DNA from 2 places in the Bacillus pumilus genome. Region 2 is predicted to be linked to the other one. Evidence: riboswitches for the same ligand, from Rfam matches in the RefSeq annotation. Region 2 holds a riboswitch; the other holds the start of a gene.

Region 1 (10,061 bases), 1.5 Mb from region 2:
CTCTTTTTTGCGGTTGCTTGATATGCTATCCAGCCAACTGCACCAATGACTAGTACCGTCAGGACAGCCATGATCCAAATTTTTGATTTGCTCATTTGTCCCCCTCCGCTATCATTATTTTTTTCTCCATCGTCATGTCAATTTATATGAGTGATTCATCTTCCCAATTCACAAAATCTGTTGTCTCTTCACCTCCTTTATAAAATATATTTTTTAAAACCTGCTTGTATTTTCCACTGAATATCAATTATTATATATCTAAATGATATATCTTTTAGATAGGTGTGCTGATATGAAAAAATACAATGATACGACGTATGCGATTTTAGGTATTTTAACGACAGATTGTAAGTCTGGGTATGAAGTGAAGCAATTAATTGATAAGAGCTTGCATCATTTTTGGAAAATTAGTTATGGACAAATTTATCCAGCTTTAAAGTTAATAGTCGTGGAAGGTCTTGCTGAGGTTTCACCCGCTTCTACGTCTGGCCGCTCCGACAAGCGGGAATATCATCTGACTGAAAAAGGGCTGGAGACGTTAAGAGAGTGGCTGGCAAAGCCTCTCGATCAGTTACCAACGGAACGAAATGAAGTGTTATTAAAGTTATTCTTCGGTCAATATCTTTCGATTGAGAAAAAGCTGGTACTGCTACAGGATTATGAAAGGCAGCTTCGTATCCGTTATGAGACCTATGTTTCGATTGAAGAAAACATTCAAGAGCTTTATCCAGATGAAGCAGATGCGAAGTATTGGCTGTTTACTTTAGATTACGGAAAAAGAGTGGCTCAAGCAGGAATTGATTGGTGCGTGGAAACATCCCATTTGATGAAGAAGGAAGGGTAAATGAATGAAAAAAGACATACGTGCTGGCAGATTTACAACAGAGAATTCTGACTCGATTGTTGTGTTTATTATCGGCATGCGGATCAACAAACGCTGGGCGGTTCATCAATGGATGCCTGTGTTCATGGCGATGCCTGGCATGATCAAAGAGCTGTATACCCATCAAGATGAGCTTGGTTTCCTCGGGACAGAGAATTACTTTGGCTTACGTACGACAGCGATGATCCAATATTGGAAATCAACAGATGACCTTCTGGCTTATGCGAAGATGGAAAAACATTTGGCGGCTTGGAAGAACTTCCATCAGAGGGCTCAGAACAATGACGCAGTGGGTATTTATCATGAAACCTATCAAATTCAAGCCGGCTCGTATGAATCTGTCTATGTGAATATGCCTTCCTATGGACTGAGCCAAGCGAGAGCGCCTATTCCAATTGGTAAAGGAAAACAAACAGCGAAAGAACGGCTGAAAACAACAAATTCCTAGAGAGCGAATCTCTAGGAATTTCTTTTTGCAACGGTCACAAAATGCTTTAATATGCGGGCTGTTAATCCCCAAATGGTGTAGTTTTCATAATCATAAAACCATTCCTCTATCGAACGGCTTCCCCAGCGGTACTTCTCACCATTCATGATTTTTTCATAAGGGAAATCCTCAGCAGGAGTTGGCTGAACGGATACATGATGTAGGTACGGCTCATATTGACTTAGCCATGATAGAGGCACAGTAAAGGTCTCTTCTACTTCTTCTTGATTGAAGGAGTGTTTCACTTTTTGTTCATCAATGATCCCGACATATGGGTAGACCACGAAGGATGGAGACGCAATGTAAGGACTAAGCTGTCCAAGAATCTCCACCGATTCTGGCGGAATGCCCAGCTCTTCATGTGTTTCTCGCAATGCAGCTTCCTGTGCTGTTTCGCTGCCGTCGAGTTTGCCACCTGGGAAGCTAATATCTCCCGGCTGTTTTCTCATGATGAGCGATCGCACCTCAAATAAAATATGCCATTCTCCGTTTACTTGCACCAAAGGGACAAGGACTGCAGCTTTGAACGCTGTTTCTTCTCCAATAAATAACGGTTGAGATTGATGTAAGTCATTTTTTAATTGGTCAATGAACACGGGCATCACCTATTTTCTGTTTCTCTTTCTTTTAGCGTATCATGGTTCACCTTTTGAAGAAAGATGATCTTATCTGACAATTATTTTTATCAAATTGACAACTTTACTTGTCAATTTGAATAACATGTTTTACAATCAAAGAAAGATTCAGATCAAAATTGAGGTGACAGAATGAAAAATCGGCTAAAAGAGCTTCGTGCACGTGATGGTTTGAACCAAACTGAGCTTGCCAAGCGTGCAAAGGTTTCTCGTCAGACCATCAGCTTAATGGAACGCGATGAATTAATGCCGTCTCTCTTGCTCGCTGTTAAGCTTTCACGAATTTTTCAGGAACCCATTGAACGTATTTTTCTATTCGAGGAGGATGAACTATCATGAAAACTGTATACAAACTGCTCTCAGGTGCTCTCCTTGGCTTTCTCGGCGCTTACTGTCTGCTGGCTGCCGAATTTGAAATGACACTTCTTGATATTGCATTCGAAGCGACACTTGTCATCAGTGGATTGACGATTGTATTGATTGTTTATTGTTTTTCAGGGATTTCACGTATGAAGAAAAGAGTATCTCTTTCGGTATCTGGAGATGAAGAGGATGAACTCGAAGCAAAACAGTATCGCACCTTTACTGATTCGACTTTATCCAATACGGTGAGTACCATTTTGTCCATAATTGCCACCGGTATGGCTATCGTTACCGAACAGCCTATTTGGCTGATTCTCGTCAATGTTGCTTTATTTATCGTCACCATTATCAGTTCTTATGTAGCGATATCCGTTCTACAACTTGTCTACCCTAATCGCAATCTCCCAAGCCCGTCTGACAAAGATTATAGTAAAAAGCTGCTCGCTATTTCTGACGAAGGTGAAAAGCATGTGATGCTTGGCGGACTGTTTCACACGTATCAAATGATGAACATCTTATTGACCAGTGCCATGTTTATTCTGATTGTGTATTCCCTTGGAGCCAATCACTCTCAACTCTTCTCAATCATCGTGATTGGACTTGTTTTAATCATTTTGAATGCAAATTATATGTTCAGGATTAGAAATCGTTAAATGAACAAAAGCACAGCCCAATGCAAAGGCTGTGCTTTTCCGTCCATTATGATGCACGGCGTTTCTTTCGTGCATAAATCAATAATAAGAAACCAAACCAAACCGGTGTTAACAAGAGCGCCGGGCGTGTTGCATCCGCAAACAGCATGATCACAAGAATGGCAGCAAAAAGGACAAGAACACAAATGTTTACAAATGGTGTGAACGGTGCTTTAAAGGTAGATGCTGCATGCAGTTCAGGCTTTGTTTTTTTATATTTCAAATGGCAAATTAAAATAATACTCCATACCCAAATGAAACAAATGGCACTGATGGTTGTGACAATACCAAAGGCTTGCTCTGGAATCAGCTTGCTTAAAAGAGCACCGACCGATACCACAATTGTTGAAACGAATAGTGCATTACTTGGAACAGCGTGCTTATTCAGACGTCCAAAGGAAGATGGGCCCTGTTTTTGATGACTGAGATTATACAAAATTCGGCTCGTCGAGAACATACCGCTATTACAAGCCGAAGCCGCAGACGTCAAGACAACAAAATTAATGAGTCCCGCTGCTACTGGAATTCCAATCAGCCCAAAGGTTTTTACAAAAGGACTTTCTGATGCACTGAGCTCAGTCCATGGGTTGATACATAGTAAAACAAAGATCGCTCCCACATAGAAAAATAGAATTCTTAATGGAATTTTATTAATCGCAGACGGGATGTTTTTTTGTGGATTGGCTGTTTCTGCTGCGGACACACCGACCAGTTCCACTCCCACATACGCAAAGATGACCATTTGGAATGACAGTAAGAAGCCTGTGACACCATGCGGGAATAGTCCGCCGTGTGACCAAAGATTCGTTACCGTCACCGGTCCTGCATCTGTTTGAAAACCAATGATTAAAAGGACAATTCCAACGCCGATCAATAATAGAATCGTAATCACTTTAATAAGTGCAAACCAGAATTCCATTTCTCCGAAAAGCTTCACCGTTAATAAATTAAACCCTAGTAAAATCAACAAACAAATGATGGCAGGAATCCATTGCGGGATATCAAACCAATACTGCACATACACTCCGACAGCAATAACATCCGCCATCGCGGTCATAATCCAGCAAAACCAATACGTCCACCCTGTCACAAAGGATGCCCACGGACCAAGGTAGTCCTCTGCAATATCGGTTAATGACTGATAGCCTGTCTTCGATAAGAGCAGTTCACCAAGTGCCCTCATGACAAAAAAGATCGCCATCCCGACAATTAAATAAGCAAAAATGATCGATGGACCTGCCAATTGAATGGCCTTTCCAGAGCCTAAAAATAGCCCAGTTCCAATGGTTCCGCCAATTGCAATCAACTGAACATGGCGGTTTGATAAATCTCGTTTCAATTCTTGTTGTTCCAATGCTAACGCCCTCCTACGACACGATCTTATACTGAAATAATGAACTCTCAAAAAGTCCATAAAAAAAGAGATTGGATGCGCTCCAATCTCTCGGTCATAAAAGAATAGCAAAATAGCGAAAAGCAATACACGGCGTCATCCATGCACTACAAATACAATATTTCGTACTCTTCTGTCCTTTTGCCTGAGATTGTGAACCCTTCGGCGCCGCACATTCATGCGGTCTCTCCAGAAGCTGCTCCTGCCATAGTGTGACCCACAGCATTCATAGCCTTCGTTATTTAATTAAAATGTTGCTATTTCTGAATAATTTCATATTTTACGCCTCTAAAAGAAAGCTGTCAATGGAAATCTTTTATGATTGACGGTGGTAGCCATATAACTTCACTTCATCAATCCCTCTTGATTCATGTATAATAAATCAAAAGATGTTCGGCTCGTTTGCTGGAGAAATCCCTCTTGATCAAGAACAAAGTTAGGAAATCCATGGAAGTTGGTGAAAACAAATGAAAAAAATGAACAAACAGCGTGTCACATTACAGGAAGTCGCCAAGCATGCCGGTGTTTCGACTTCAACGGCATCACTTGTTGTTCGAAATAATCCTAGAATCTCTGAAGCCACTCGAAAAAAAGTACTGCAATCCATGGAGGACTTAGGATACGTATACGACCGCGTTGCTGCCAACATGCGGTCAAAAAGCTCAAATATCGTTGGTGTGATTGTCACGGATATTTCTAACACCTTTATTTCTGAGTTTTTAATTGGCGTGCAAACCACGCTTGAATCACTAGGCTATACTGTTTTACTTGGTACGACCTTTGACAGTGTCGATAAACAGGAGCGGCTCATTTCCACAATGGTAGAGCACCGAGTGGGCGGGATTATTTTAAACCCAGCTTCAAAAAGCTCTGCACGAACGGTCAAACAATTAAATCAAATTCGCACCCCAAAAGTACTGGCAAATCGTGAATTATCAGATGTGCAATGTGACTATGTCGGCGTTGATTATGAACAAGGTGCTTGGATGGCGATTCGTCATCTTCTTCAAAAGGGACATCGGCGTATCGCCTTCTTAGGCGGCATCAAGACCTCATCGACTTGGATTGAGCGGATGAAAGGTTTCAAAAAAGCCCATGACGAAGAAAATCTGATGATTGATGATTCTCTTATTATTGACATAGAACCTACTCGTGAAGGCGGGAAAGAAGCGCTTGCCCAAGTGATTGATCAGCCTGAGCCTCCTACTGCTATTTTTTGTTTTAGTGATCTAGTCGCATTTGGGGTCATTCAAGAACTATCAGCTCGTGACATTAAGCCTGGTGAAGATATCGATGTGGTTGGATTCGATAATGTTCCTGAAGCGGAGATGTACCATCCGCCGCTCACCACTGTTTCCTCCTTCCCCCGATCCATCGGGGTAAAAGCAGCGAACCTTTTATATCATAAAATGAACGAACAGGATGAAGAGCTGCAGAGATTGATATTAAAGCCTCAACTTCATATTAGAGAAACCGCTCCCTCATGATGAAAAAGAGAATTGCATGCAGCAATTCTCTTTTTTTATTGATCAAGTCAACTATTTCTTTGTTTCATTTTTATTTTTTTAAATCACAAAGTCATAAACTTGACACATTTAAAACACAGGAGTATATTTATCTCGTTGCTTCTTTTAGTATATCGTTATACCTATTTCAGAGTATCGTTTTTTTAATCAACATCAGTTAAAAGTGGAATTTTCTGATTCTGATCAAATTATGAAGATTTACTTTCTTATCAATTCTATTTTTATTTTTAGGTTTTAGTAGAACGATGTACTTAATTGAAAAACAGATGAATATTCATTATTTTTTTCATCAATTACACAAGGGGTGTTGTGATGGGCATCATATTATTTACTTTTAAGGAAATAACAAAGGGTATACAAGAATTTGACCCTAAAGGGGTTTCAAATATAGGAGTGGGAACATGAAAAATCCTTATATTAAATCGTCTGTTGGCATGTATTTAAACTACTTCATGCTCGGCATGATCAATATTATTGTAGCTTCCAACATGGACAGCTTATCTGAACGCTACCATGTGGATATTCCGAAAATCAGCTTGCTTGTATCGGCGATCGGAATTGGTAAACTGGTTGCTCTCTTTTTCTCAGGCCGGTTAGCCGACCGCTGGGGACGTAAGCCTGTCATTATTACAGGAAACTTTCTTTACTTATTATTCTTAATCGGTATTCCAACGACAACGAGTTATACACTAGCATTTATCTTTGCGATTTCTGCTGGGATTGCAAACTCGTTACTTGATTCGGGAACATATCCTGCTTTGACAGAATCGTTTCCTAAAAAGGCAAGTTCAGCTTCTGTTTTAGTGAAGGCGTCCGTTTCAATTGGAGCGACTGTTCTTCCATTTATCCTGGCATTCCTTATTGCACATGACATCTTCTGGGGCTGGGCGTTCTTTGGACTAGGGCTTCTTTATTTGCTTGTTGGGATTTACTTAATCTTTATGCCGTTCCCGAACCATAAGCAAGTCTCTTCACAAGGTGACCTTCCAGTACAGGAACAAATGAAGGAAGAACCTAAAATGCTTGGTGAAGGCTTAGCTGTTGTACTCATGGGGTTCACGTCAACTGCATTGTTTGTCGTATGGCAGACATGGCTTCCGCAGCTCGGGTTAAAATTAATCGGACTTGGCACAGAACAAGCCACACAGCTTCTATCTTATTTTAGTATCGGTGCACTGGTGTCTGTTCTCTTGCTGTCGATCGTCTTAGATAAATTCATTTCACCTATTATGGTGGCAATTATTTATCCAATTGGAGCATTCCTTGCGATGCTTTCATTATTTCAAATCGAAACATACAGCATTGTGATTGTCAGCACCTTTTTCTTAGGGCTATTTACAGCGGGAATCTTCCAGCTGGCGATGAGTATCATGATGAAACTATTCCCGACAAACAAAGCAACGGCTTCATCCTACGTCAACATTGCGGCAAGCTCCGCGTTTATTCTCGTGCCGCTCATTACAAGTGGGTTGGTCAGCACGTACGATATTAAAATGACGTTATTTTTCGATATGATCATTGCGGTTATGAGCGTATTGCTAGCGGTCTTTGTTCTTGGACGCATGAAAAAATTATTTAGATAATTAAAGGAGATGTCAATCATGACAAACATACATGAACGAAATATTGATGGGAAAACAAAATTAGTCGGTCTTCTTGCTACACCAATCGGGCACAGCCTTTCACCACGGATGCATAACCTTGGCTATACACTAACAGGGATCAACTATGCTTACCTCGCATTTGAAGTAGGGAATGATGAACTAGAAGCAGCCGTATACGGTATGAAAGCAATGGGGGCTGCTGGATTTAACGTCTCTATGCCGAACAAAATGAAAGTATTAGATTACTTAGATGAACTAGACGATTCTGCAAGATACACACGTGCAAGCAACACCGTTGTGAACAAGGATGGCAAGCTGATTGGCTACAACACAGATGGTCTTGGCTACGTGAGAAACTTGATTGAGCATGGCGTTGAATTAGCTGGACAAAAGGTCACACTCGTTGGCTCAGGCGGTGCCGCTACTCCGATTGCGATTCAGCTTGCACAATCTGGTATTCGTGAAATTAGTATTTTTGCTCGTAATGATCAATATTTTGTTCAAGCTGAAGAAAATGTGACGTACATCAACGAAGAAATGAAATCATTTGGTGTCAAAGCGAACATTTTCCCACTTGAAGACAAAGACGCGTTCCGCCGTGAAGTAGCAGAAAGTGCAATCTTAGCAAATGGGACAAGCCTTGGCATGAAACCACTAGATCAGCTCAGCATCATCGATGATACGCTTGATGTTCTGCGTGAAGATTTAATCGTGACAGATGTCGTATACAATCCGCAAAAAACAAAGCTCCTTGCTCAAGCACAGGAAGCTGGCGCAAAAACCATTAACGGTCTTGGCATGATGCTATGGCAAGGTGCACTTGCTTACAAACTCTTTACTGGTGAAGATATGCCAGTTGATCAAGTGAAACAGATTCTTTTTGAAAACGACCGTTTCTAATACAAAAGAAAGACGACTTCCTAAGCGGAGGTCGTCTTACATTATTGACAAAGGGCTAAAATGATCTTCATTTTAGCCCTTTGTCTTCTTTTCAGCGTGATAGAAAACCTTTGCAGTCTAGGAAGGGCGAGCACAGGAGCGGAGCGAATTTGACATTCGTGAGCACAGGAGCACAGCCCTGACAAAGAATGCGAGGGTTTGTCTACACGCTGAGACGACTTCCGGCGGAGGTCGTCTTTTTTTTAATCATGTACCATGATTTGGCGGTATCGATACAGGATATACAGTGCGCCGATAATGGCCGCAACAGCCACCACTGCATCGAACATAAAGATTTGTAAAATGGACAAGTGACTCTGAATTAAACCTGTTACGACCGGAATGACGATAGCCGACACACCGCCCGCTGTGGAGATAATTCCTGTCATCGTCCCTTTGTTTTTCCAGAAGAATTCAGCCATCACAGTTAACGTCAGCTGAAAAACTCCTGCTGTTGAAAATCCCAATACAAAAGCATTGACGGTTCCGATGACTGGGGATTTCACGACCAAGAGCACACAAATAGAAACAAGTGTAATGATTGGATAGATCAGCAGCACAGTGACCGGACGGACAAAACGGCGCAACAGAAATGCGAGCATCACGACAGACAGCAGCCCGCCCATGCTATAGTAACTAAGCAGTTTCACAGCACTGCCCGATGTCATCCCCAATATGGCCTCACCGTAAGTAGGAAGCCAAATTTGCGGCAACGCATATAGCCCATTTGACGTAAAGCTGATCACAATGAGTGCGATCCCTTCTCTCCAAAATGTAGGCTCTGTCGAGAAGCGCGGAAGTCCGTCATGCTCCGTTACCTGGACTTGCTCCACCTTGCGATGATTCGGAAATGGCAAGGTCCACAGCATCAAGACATTCACAAGATAGATCAGAGCAGGAACAAAAAATGCTATTCCATAAAACAAATCATGCTCTGCTAAAAAGAAAATCGCCAATGGCAAGATGGTTGCCCCAATTGATATAAAGGCCTTCACCATCACATTCGCAGATCCCGAGTTTTGCGGAAAAGCCTCCATTAATGCAGGATACGTCCCTGCATCCATCGCTGAATTCGCGACCCCTGCCAAAATCGCAAACGCAAACGCGATTTGGTAATTTGGAGACAACGGAATTCCGATGAGGAACACCGCCATCAGCACACCCGAAACCAAAATGACCGGCTTTCGCCCAAAACGATCTGACAGCACGCCCGATAAACCATACGTAAGCACCCTGCCAATGCCAAGCGCCGAAATCATATAACTAATTCCTGCACTATTGGTATCTAACTGTTTGATTAAAAATGGCATATTGGAAGCCAATATAATATTGACCATCCCTAATAAAAAATAATTGATATAAAGACTAGAAGCCGTTCTCACATACGGATTCCTCATCCTGACACACCCCTCAACACCATCGCAATGAAGTGATAAATAATGGTTACGCTTATAAGATCTCATATGTGAGGAAGAACAGCTTTGCAGCCTTCACGTTCATACATCTCATCATGTCATGCAGCTCACCGCTTACATGCCC
Region 2 (10,061 bases):
TCGATATTATAGCACATTCAGAAAGGTTTGATAGAATGACTTCTTACCAGAGGGTGAGACTCAGAGGACTTTTCACTTGATTTGAGGAATTGACGGACTTCTTCTACTGTTAGCCCTGCTTTACGAGCTTCAAGTAATAATTGAACCCATTCACTGTCTAATATGTTCGTTTTCTTTTCCATACAAATACCCTCCTAAAATACTGAATCATGTATTTCAGGCACTTAACGCATGAAATGGAAAGACACAGGTGGTAAGACCTCATAGTTTGCTTGCGTCATTTTTCCGCCCAATACAAACAGACAAACGTTGCTTTTGGCTGATCGAAAATTGTACGTCACATGAAAGGGAGGGGACCTATAGGTCAACCTCCTCTTTTTTGCTGTAAGTAAAAAAGTCCGCCATTTTCAATCGTTAGACTGATTTTTGGTTCGTATAAAGTTTTGAGTGCTTGTCTTTCTATTTCATATTCTACAGACGTGTCTGAAGTCCCTTCATAAAATTGGTTTAAAAGTTCAGTGTCTTCTTTCCATTTTTGAACAGCTCTTACCGCCCAATCATCTGGTTCCTCATGGGCGTAATGCTCCATTAAACTGTAGAGCCGTTTGACGCCGCTTTCTGGCTTGATCATTGTACTCATCGTAAAGCAGTAATCGGGAATTTGAGATGACAGCTCACGGGTTTCCAGCTTTTCTTGAAATTGTTCAACGACTTCTCCGCGTATTAGATGAAGTCCTAGTGATAAAAGCTTATCCTTCTTTCGATCTGCGAGATAAGAAATTTTCACATTGAGACCAAGCCAGGGCTCGAGTGCGATCTGGTTGGCCATGAGAGGGGTGACTCGTTCATAGAGACGGATAAATCGGCCCTGCTGTTTGACAGCTTCGAAAATTTGAAATAAACGAGGGGAGCCGAAGTGGATAAATTCACCCTCAATGGTATCATCCACTTTTTTTTGATCGGTGATGAGGGTCAATTGCCGCGGCTCCGGAACACCACCAGTTTTTTCAAGCCAGTGCCAATAAAAAGGGCGGTTCATAATCAATTTATCCATATCGATGGTTAGTTGTACGGTCATATGTCCAGCACTTTCTTCTAGTATGTCGCATTGATTTGCCTGAAAGAAACGGAGAAGAAAGGTATGTATGTCACGCTGCTTCATTGATCAACTCTCCTTTATGAGCCTTGCTGTCTTTTTTCTAAAAGCGGTGTTTTTGCTTCTGTTAAATAGGAAGCAAACTGAGTTAATTTCTTTTTCATGTCACCGTCTGATTCGTGCTGAAAGAGAATCTGATGCAGTTCTGATTCGGCATCTTTGATATCGATTCGCGTTAAAATATCATCTAGATCGCCAATGACGTTTTCAAACAGCTGAATTTTTTCATATAAAAGCTTTAAGATGTGTTCCTCAACGGTACCGTTAGTTGCCATATTGTAAATGTGGACATCTCGCTCTTGTCCAAGGCGGTGGATACGTCCAATCCGCTGTTCTAAACGCATCGGGTTCCACGGAAGATCGTAGTTGATGATTTGGTTACAAAACTGAAGGTTGATTCCTTCGCCGCCGGCTTCTGTAGCAATTAACACTTGCGCCCGTTCTCTAAATAAATCTTTCATCCAATCCTTTTTGCCCCGCTTAAAGCCGCCCCGAAAAGGAACGGAGCTGATGCCATTTTGCTGAAGAAACCATTGTAAATAAATTTGTGTCGCGCGGTATTTGGTGAAAATAATGACTTTTTCATTTAACTGTTGAATAAGCCTAACGACTTCAAGCGCCTTTGTGTTTTGCTGCACTTGATTGATTTTCTCCATAATTTGCGCTATAGCAGAGGATCCAAGGATATGTTTTTCATCTTCCTGCATTTTTTTAATTGTCATATAGACCGCCTCGCGACTTGAACAGCATTCTCGTTCCAAGGTCATGATGGAAAACATGTGTTTAGTATAGGACGGGTTCTCTTTCAGCTTGCAGATTTCATCATATAATGCTTGTTCCGTCGGAGAGAAATCAATGGAAATCGTTTTGACATGCCGTTTTGTCCACTCAATGCCCGTGTCTTGCCTTCGGTTACGAATCATCACTTTATTCACAAGCTGTTTTAAACGATCATGGTCTTCTAGCTGTAAATCCTTTTTGGCAAAGACATCTTTAAACTGATGTTCATTCCCTAGGTGACCTGGCTTCAGAAGGGAGACAAGATTAAATATTTCTCCAATACGGTTTTGGATAGGCGTCGCTGTCAGCAGCAAGCAGAATTTCTTATTTAGATTTCTCACAAATTCATAGTTTTTCGTTTTATTGTTTTTCAGTTTGTGTGCTTCATCAATAATGACCATATCGTAGGCAATGGATAAAATAGTGTCTCGATGCGGCTGCCTTTTGGCTGTATCAATGGAGGAAACCACGACGTCACACTGCTCCCACACGTAGCTCTTTTTTTGTTCGACAGCATCAATATAAAATTTCGTCCGCAGCTCCTGTACCCATTGAGATACGAGAGAGGCGGGGACGAGTATGAGAATTTTTTTGGCAAGTCCACGAATCATGTATTCTTTGATAATAAGTCCTGCTTCTACGGTTTTTCCAAGTCCCACTTCATCTGCTAAAATGGCTTTTCCGTTCATCTCTTCTACGACTCTTCTGGCTACTTCAAGCTGATGTTTTAAAGGCGTGAATGCAGGCAGATGGGCAGGAGCTTGCAGTCCTTCAAATGAATCAATGGCTGTGACTTTTTGGACCTGCGTCGCTAAACGGTACATTTCCCAGTTCGCCCAGGGGCCGTCTGCTGCAAGCCGCTGCTGAAATTCACTTGCCCAATCCTGATCAAAAATCGTTTGAATATTCAATGTGGTCGCCTGCCTTTCTAGTAGGTTGGGGATAAAATTGTTCTGTATTTAAACGCTTCATTTTTTAAGAGGTCTTGAAAAGACTAGATATTTGAATAAAAGCGAACGATAATGAATGGTTGTTTAAAAAATGTTAATGATTTTTCTGTTGCTCTTCATCCGTTTCTAATGGTAGGATGTTGGTAAGTGATCTAGCAAATAAGTCACCCATTTTGATAGTATGTCCAATAAATGTGAAGAATATGAGCGGATGATGGTATGGGGAGAGACTTGGCGGTTATTTAGCACTGGCAGGCGCCGAAGGAGCAAGCTGATTCGTTTCAGTGAATCTCTCAGGCAAAAGTACTCTTACCGGACGCAACTCTGGAGAGTGTTTGCTCATCGTTTTTTTAGCAAACCACCAAAGGGGAAAACGCACAATGATGTTGTGCTGTAAACTTTCAGGTGCAAGGACAGAGACTTCTTTTTGATAAAAGGGAGCGCTCTGTCCTTTTTTGCTGTGATTTTTTTCTGAAAATTCAGCTTGTGATCTGCACTGAAAGAAAAAAGGGGGAAACGATTGATGTTGAAACGAACACCGCTTTTTCATGCGTATGAAACGTTTGGCGCAAAAACCATTGACTTCGGGGGCTGGGAATTACCTGTCCAATTTTCTTCCATTAAAGAAGAGCACGAAGCTGTTCGAACAAAGGCAGGGCTTTTTGATGTGTCTCACATGGGTGAGGTGGAAATCAAAGGTCAAGATGCCCTTCCTTTTTTACAAAGGTTATTAACCAATGATGTGTCTAAGCTGACAGACGGCAAGGCACTATATACAGCCATGTGCTATGAAGATGGCGGGACAGTGGATGATCTGCTCGTCTACCAAAAAGAAAAGAACGATTATTTGCTTGTCATTAATGCATCAAATATCGAAAAAGATGTGGAGTGGCTGCTTCAGCATCAAGGTGAGAACGACGTATTGATCCAAAATGTCTCTGATCAAATCGCCTTGCTAGCCCTTCAAGGACCTCTTGCCGCTGACATCATGAAAGATGTGGCGGATGAAGAAGTGACATCGCTCAAGCCATTTACATTTTTATCAAGAGCTGAGGTTGCTCAAAAAGAGGTGCTTGTTTCAAGAACTGGCTACACAGGAGAAGACGGCTTTGAAATCTATTGCCAGTCAGAAGATGCGGTCCACATTTGGTCGGCTTTATTAAAAGCAGGCGCACCAAAAGGATTAATACCGTGCGGGCTCGGTGCACGTGACACCTTGAGATTTGAAGCAAGACTTCCGCTTTATGGGCAGGAGCTATCAAAGGATATCTCTCCATTAGAAGGCGGGATTGGCTTTGCTGTCAAAACGGATAAAGAAGCCAATTTTATTGGCAAAGAAGCGCTCAAGAAGCAAAAAGAAGAAGGGCCGAAGCGAAAGCTTGTCGGCATTGAAATGATAGATAAAGGGATTCCGCGCACAGACTATCCGGTCTTTTCAGGAGAAAAGCAGATTGGGGTAGTCACAACGGGCACACAGTCCCCAACATTAAAGAAAAATGTCGGGCTTGCTTTAATTGAATCTTCTCAGGCGCAGCTTGGAACAGAGATAGAAGTACAAGTTCGCAAAAAACGTCTAAAAGCGAAAATCGTCGCAACACCATTTTATAAAAGAGCCAAATAACGAGGGGGAATAGAGGATGAAGCATAGGTATTTGCCGCAAACCGAGCAAGATCAAAAAGAAATGCTGGATGTCATCGGCGTTCAGTCGATTGATGAGCTTTTTTCAGATATCCCAGAAAAAGTGAGATTTAAAGGAGCATACAACATTAAAGCAGCCGCATCTGAAACAGAGCTTGTAAGGGAATTATCCCGATTAGCTGCAAAGAATAAAGATACGGTCTCCTATGCATCGTTTCTTGGTGCCGGTGTATATGATCATTACCAGCCTGTCATTGTGGATCATGTCATCTCACGTTCTGAATTTTATACAGCATACACACCTTATCAGCCGGAGATTTCGCAAGGTGAACTACAAGCCATTTTTGAATTTCAAACAATGATTGCTGAGCTGACAGGTATGGATCTTGCTAACTCCTCGATGTATGATGGCGGGACAGCATTAGCTGAAGCGGCAATGCTAGCTGCTGGACATACAAAAAAGAAAAAAGTGGTTGTTTCTGAAACGGTTCACCCTGAAGCAAGAGCCGTGCTAAAAACATACGCCAAAGGACAGCACATCGAAGTTGTTGAAGTGCCTGCGAAAAAAGGGCAGACGGACCTAGCAGCATTAGAAAAGGCTGTCTGCGAAGATACAGCAGCAGTTCTTGTGCAATATCCAAACTTTTTTGGTGTCGTCGAACCGTTAAAAGACATTGAACCTATTGCGCATAAAGGGAAAAGTCTGTTCGTTGTCTCTAGTAATCCACTTGCACTCGGGTTACTGACGCCGCCAGGAAAACTTGGAGCAGACATTGTCGTTGGTGATGCACAGCCGTTTGGTATTCCAGCAGCGTTTGGCGGGCCGCATTGCGGATATTTTGCTGTGACGAAAAAGTTGATGCGAAAAGTGCCAGGTCGTTTAGTCGGGCAGACAGAAGACGAAAATGGTGTTCGTGGGTTTGTACTAACCCTTCAAGCGCGTGAGCAGCATATTCGGAGAGATAAAGCGACGTCCAATATTTGTTCGAATCAGGCATTAAATGCATTAGCCGCTTCCGTTGCCATGACAGCACTCGGAAAAACAGGCATCAAAGACATTGCGTATCAAAACGTACAAAAAGCCCACTATGCGAAGACGCAGGCAAAAGCATATGGACTGCTTGCTGATGTAGAAGGGGCCCATTTCAATGAATTTGTCATCAAATTACAAGAACCTGTAAAAGAAGCCAATAAACGATTGCTTGAAAAAGGAATCATCGGCGGCTATGACTTAGGGAGAGACTTCCCAGAGCTTCAACATCACATGCTTGTCGCCGTGACAGAGCTAAGAACGAAAGAAGAAATTGATACGTTCATGAAGGAATTGGGGGATCGCCATGAATAAACAAGATCAGCCGCTTATTTTTGAATTATCCAAAGAAGGAAGAATTGGTTATAGCCTGCCTGATTTAGATGTACCTGAACAGGAGATCCCAGCTTTATTTGATGACACGTATATCCGTCATGATGATGCTGAGCTTCCTGAAGTATCTGAGCTTGATATTATGCGTCATTATACAGCATTATCAAGACGTAATCACGGGGTCGATTCCGGATTTTATCCTCTTGGCTCTTGTACAATGAAATATAATCCAAAGATTAATGAAAAGGTTGCACGCCTTGCAGGCTTCGCGCAAGTCCATCCACTACAAGAGGCAGACACTGTGCAGGGAGCATTAGAATTGCTGTATGATCTAGGTGATCATCTTGAAGAAATTACGGGGATGGACGCTGTGACATTACAGCCTGCGGCAGGGGCACACGGGGAATGGACAGGACTCATGATGATCCGTGCGTACCATGAAGCAAGAGGAGATCATAAACGAACAAAAGTCATTGTGCCGGATTCTGCTCATGGAACGAACCCAGCATCTGCGACAGTGGCTGGGTTTGAAACCATTACCGTCGCATCTGATGAGAATGGGCTTGTTGATTTAGAGGACCTGCGCCGTGTTGTCAATGAAGAAACTGCGGCTTTAATGCTGACGAATCCGAATACACTCGGCCTATTCGAAGAAAATATTTTAGAAATGGCTGAAGTCGTTCACGGAGCTGGTGGCAAGCTTTATTATGATGGAGCGAACTTGAATGCCGTTTTGAGCAGAGCAAGACCGGGGGATATGGGATTTGATGTCGTTCACTTAAATCTTCATAAAACCTTTACAGGTCCACATGGAGGCGGAGGCCCTGGTTCAGGTCCTGTAGGCGTAAAAAAGGATTTGATTCCGTACTTGCCAAAGCCGGTGCTTGTGAAGAAAGAAGGCCGCTTTTACTTCGATGATGATCGACCAGAATCAATTGGCCGAGTGAAGCCGTTCTATGGTAACTTCGGCATTAACGTCAGAGCATATGCGTATATTCGCTCTATGGGCCCAGACGGCTTAAAGGCTGTCACTGATAATGCCGTGTTAAATGCGAACTATATGATGCGCCGCTTAAGTACTCATTTCGATTTGCCATTTGACCGTCACTGTAAGCATGAATTTGTCCTTTCAGGTAAACGTCAGAAAAAATTAGGTGTACGCACACTGGATATTGCCAAGCGATTACTTGATTTTGGCTATCATCCGCCAACGATCTACTTCCCGCTCAATGTAGAGGAATGCATCATGATTGAACCAACTGAAACAGAATCAAAAGAAACACTTGATGCCTTTATCGAAGCGATGATTCAGATTGCAAAAGAAGCGGAAGAGAATCCAGAAGTCGTGCAGGAAGCGCCGCATACAACGGTCGTCAAACGAATGGACGAAACAAAGGCTGCCCGGAATCCAGTTCTCGTTTTTGAAAGATAAAGAAAAAAGACTCAGGGGATCATGCTCCCAGAGTCTTTTTTGTTAGTTCTTCGTTTTAATGCGGCCGCCCCATTTTTTAAAGCCGCCTTTTAAATTATAAATCTCACGACAGCCGTTTTTACGTAACGTTTGCGCTGCTTTTCCGCTTCTCAAATTGTTTTGGCAATAAAGATAAACAGGCTTGTCAGGACGAATTTCATTTTTGCGCTGCTTTAGCTGGGAAAGGGGGATGTTTCTTGCCCCTAAAATATGTCCGCCATCAAACTCATTTGGCTCTCTCACATCAATGAGTTGAGCTTTGCGGTAACCTTTAATAAATTCTTCTTCCGTCAGCGTTTTCATAATACGCTGCTGATAAATGTAGCTGCCGACAGAATAAAGAACGAAAAGTCCACAAAGTGAGAGGACGATATAGTTGAACATTGACAATACAACTCGACTCCTTCTTGAGCATCAGCACAGTGGCCTGTCTGATGGTACGTTTTAGACAAATACTATTATAGTAAAGCAAAAGAAACTTGTCATCATAAATGGTAAGAATTATTTTCAATTCGTTCCCTATTTGATAGACTGATGGAGAGAGAATATCGGTGGTCATGACCATCATCTAACATTGACTACGTAAAAGAGAAGGGATTTTTATATGCAAAAAGAGAAATGGTGTTTCATTGATACAGGAAATCAAGACCCTGCCTTTAACATGGCAATGGATGAAGCCTTGCTTTATTGGCATAGTGAGAAGCTGATCCCGCCTGTCATCCGCTTTTATGGATGGAATCCTGCGACATTGTCTGTTGGGTATTTTCAGCATGTTGAAAAAGAAATTAACATGGAAGCAGTCGAGCGCTATGGCCTTGGGTTTGTCCGCAGACCAACTGGAGGGCGTGGGGTTCTTCATGATCAGGAGCTGACCTACAGCGTGATTGTGTCAGAGGAACATCCAGAAATGCCGGCGACGGTGACAGAGGCGTACCGCGTCATTTCAGAAGGCATTTTAGAGGGCTTTAAAGAACTGGGACTCGATGCGTATTTTGCCATTCCTCGAACAGATAAAGAAAAAGAAAGCTTAAAAAATCCAAGATCGTCTGTATGCTTTGATGCCCCTTCCTGGTACGAGCTTGTCGTAGAAGGCAGAAAGGTAGCAGGCAGTGCTCAAACGAGACAAAAAGGAGTGATCCTCCAGCACGGCTCCATCTTAATTGATCTTGATGAGGACAAACTGTTCGATTTATTTCTTTATCCAAACGACCGTGTGAGAGAGCGGATGCAGAGAAGCTTTAAAAACAAAGCGGTCGCCATCAATGAAATCTCAGACCGAACTTGTACAATAGACGATGCGCGTGTGGCGTTTAAACGAGGATTTGAAAAAGGATTAAATATTGAGCTTGTGCCTTATGAGCTGACAGATGAAGAGTTAGCATTTGTCCACCATCTTGCCAAAACGAAATATGCCTCAGACGAGTGGAATTACAAGCGTTAGGACAAAGGACACTCCTTGTTTTTTAAAGGGCGATGGTGTAGAATTGTTATGATTATTAAGTAAAGGTGCATTATGGAGGGGTTTTATGACTACACCTAGTATGGAAGATTACATTGAACAAATATATATGCTGATAGAAGAAAAAGGATATGCCAGAGTCTCTGATATTGCAGAAGCACTCGCTGTCCATCCCTCCTCTGTAACAAAAATGGTTCAGAAGCTAGATAAAGATGAATACCTCATTTATGAGAAGTATCGTGGTCTAATTTTAACCCCGAAAGGCAAAAAAATTGGAAAACGTCTCGTATACAGACATGAACTGCTAGAGCAATTTTTAAGAATCATTGGTGTAGACGAAGAGAAAATTTATGATGATGTAGAAGGCATTGAACATCATCTCAGCTGGAACAGCATTGACCGCATCGGCGATCTCGTTCAATTCTTTGAAGAAAACGACGAGCGATCTGTTCAGCTGAAAGCGATTCAAAAGAAAAACGAACAAACAAATCAAGAATCTTAAGAAAAAGGACACCCATGCAGAGGGTGTCCTTTTTGATTAAAGTTCTAATTGAAAGCATATGCTCTTACACTATTAATAGCGTGATATCAAAGGGGGCTCCTTGATGAAGATAGATGGTGTGTTCTCAGGTGGAGGCATTAAAGGGGCAGCACTTGCGGGTGCCTATGAAGCGCTTGAAGCAAGAGGATATCAATTTGTCCGCCTTGCTGGTACAAGTGCTGGAGCGATCATTGCTTCACTCATCGCAGCAGGCTTTACAAGTCAGGAGATTCGGGAGCTTTTAGATGAAATGGATGAACATCACTTGCTTGATAGGAGATGTCAATTCATTCCGTTTAAAATGCTTAGGTGGGTCTCCATTTACTGGCGCCTCGGTCTGTACAAAGGCGACCGGCTGGAAAAATGGCTGACAGATGTGTTGAAACGAAAGGGGGTCACCGTATTTGGGGATCTCAAAAAAGATTCGCTGAAAATTGTTGCCTCTGATTTAACAAATGGGAAAATCCTCGTTCTGCCAGACGACCTTCCTTCATACGGTTTAAATCCAGAGCGCTTTTCTGTTGCAAGGGCAATCCGGATGAGTTGCAGTCTGCCGTATTTTTTCGAGCCTGTCAAACTAAAGTCATCGAAAGGCATTTGTACCATTGTGGATGGAGGCGTGCTTAGCAATTTTCCAATTTGGTTGTTTGCCGAAGAGAAAAAAAGACCATTCGTCGGTGTCACATTAACCCCAAACGAAAA

What was found. A riboswitch is a leader RNA that binds a small molecule or an ion and turns the genes downstream of it on or off. The one in region 2 is predicted to bind glycine.
Region 1: it holds a riboswitch for glycine, as region 2 does, so the genes downstream of both, CKW02_RS19565 (amino acid permease) here and gcvT (glycine cleavage system aminomethyltransferase GcvT) in region 2, are expected to answer to the same signal.

Annotation. Positions count from the first base shown of each region.
Region 1 covers NZ_LT906438.1:3,745,094-3,755,154, forward strand. The annotation lists gene CKW02_RS19535 (hypothetical protein) at 1-95, opposite strand, end outside; gene CKW02_RS19540 (PadR family transcriptional regulator) at 293-844, shown strand; gene CKW02_RS19545 (DUF4188 domain-containing protein) at 849-1,331, shown strand; gene CKW02_RS19550 (NUDIX hydrolase) at 1,343-1,966, opposite strand; gene CKW02_RS19555 (helix-turn-helix transcriptional regulator) at 2,138-2,344, shown strand; gene CKW02_RS19560 (DUF3169 family protein) at 2,341-3,021, shown strand; gene CKW02_RS19565 (amino acid permease) at 3,068-4,414, opposite strand; glycine riboswitch at 4,577-4,656, opposite strand; gene CKW02_RS19570 (LacI family DNA-binding transcriptional regulator) at 4,921-5,940, shown strand; gene CKW02_RS19575 (MFS transporter) at 6,381-7,562, shown strand; gene CKW02_RS19580 (shikimate 5-dehydrogenase) at 7,581-8,483, shown strand; gene CKW02_RS19585 (MFS transporter) at 8,726-9,919, opposite strand.
Region 2 covers NZ_LT906438.1:2,209,805-2,219,865, reverse strand. The annotation lists gene CKW02_RS11315 (anti-repressor SinI family protein) at 18-182, opposite strand; gene CKW02_RS11310 (YqhG family protein) at 365-1,162, opposite strand; gene CKW02_RS11305 (DEAD/DEAH box helicase) at 1,177-2,847, opposite strand; glycine riboswitch at 3,098-3,205, shown strand; glycine riboswitch at 3,209-3,305, shown strand; gene gcvT (glycine cleavage system aminomethyltransferase GcvT) at 3,410-4,507, shown strand; gene gcvPA (aminomethyl-transferring glycine dehydrogenase subunit GcvPA) at 4,524-5,870, shown strand; gene gcvPB (aminomethyl-transferring glycine dehydrogenase subunit GcvPB) at 5,863-7,320, shown strand; gene CKW02_RS11285 (rhodanese-like domain-containing protein) at 7,363-7,743, opposite strand; gene CKW02_RS11280 (lipoate--protein ligase family protein) at 7,964-8,800, shown strand; gene mntR (transcriptional regulator MntR) at 8,886-9,320, shown strand; gene CKW02_RS11270 (patatin-like phospholipase family protein) at 9,424-10,061, shown strand, end outside.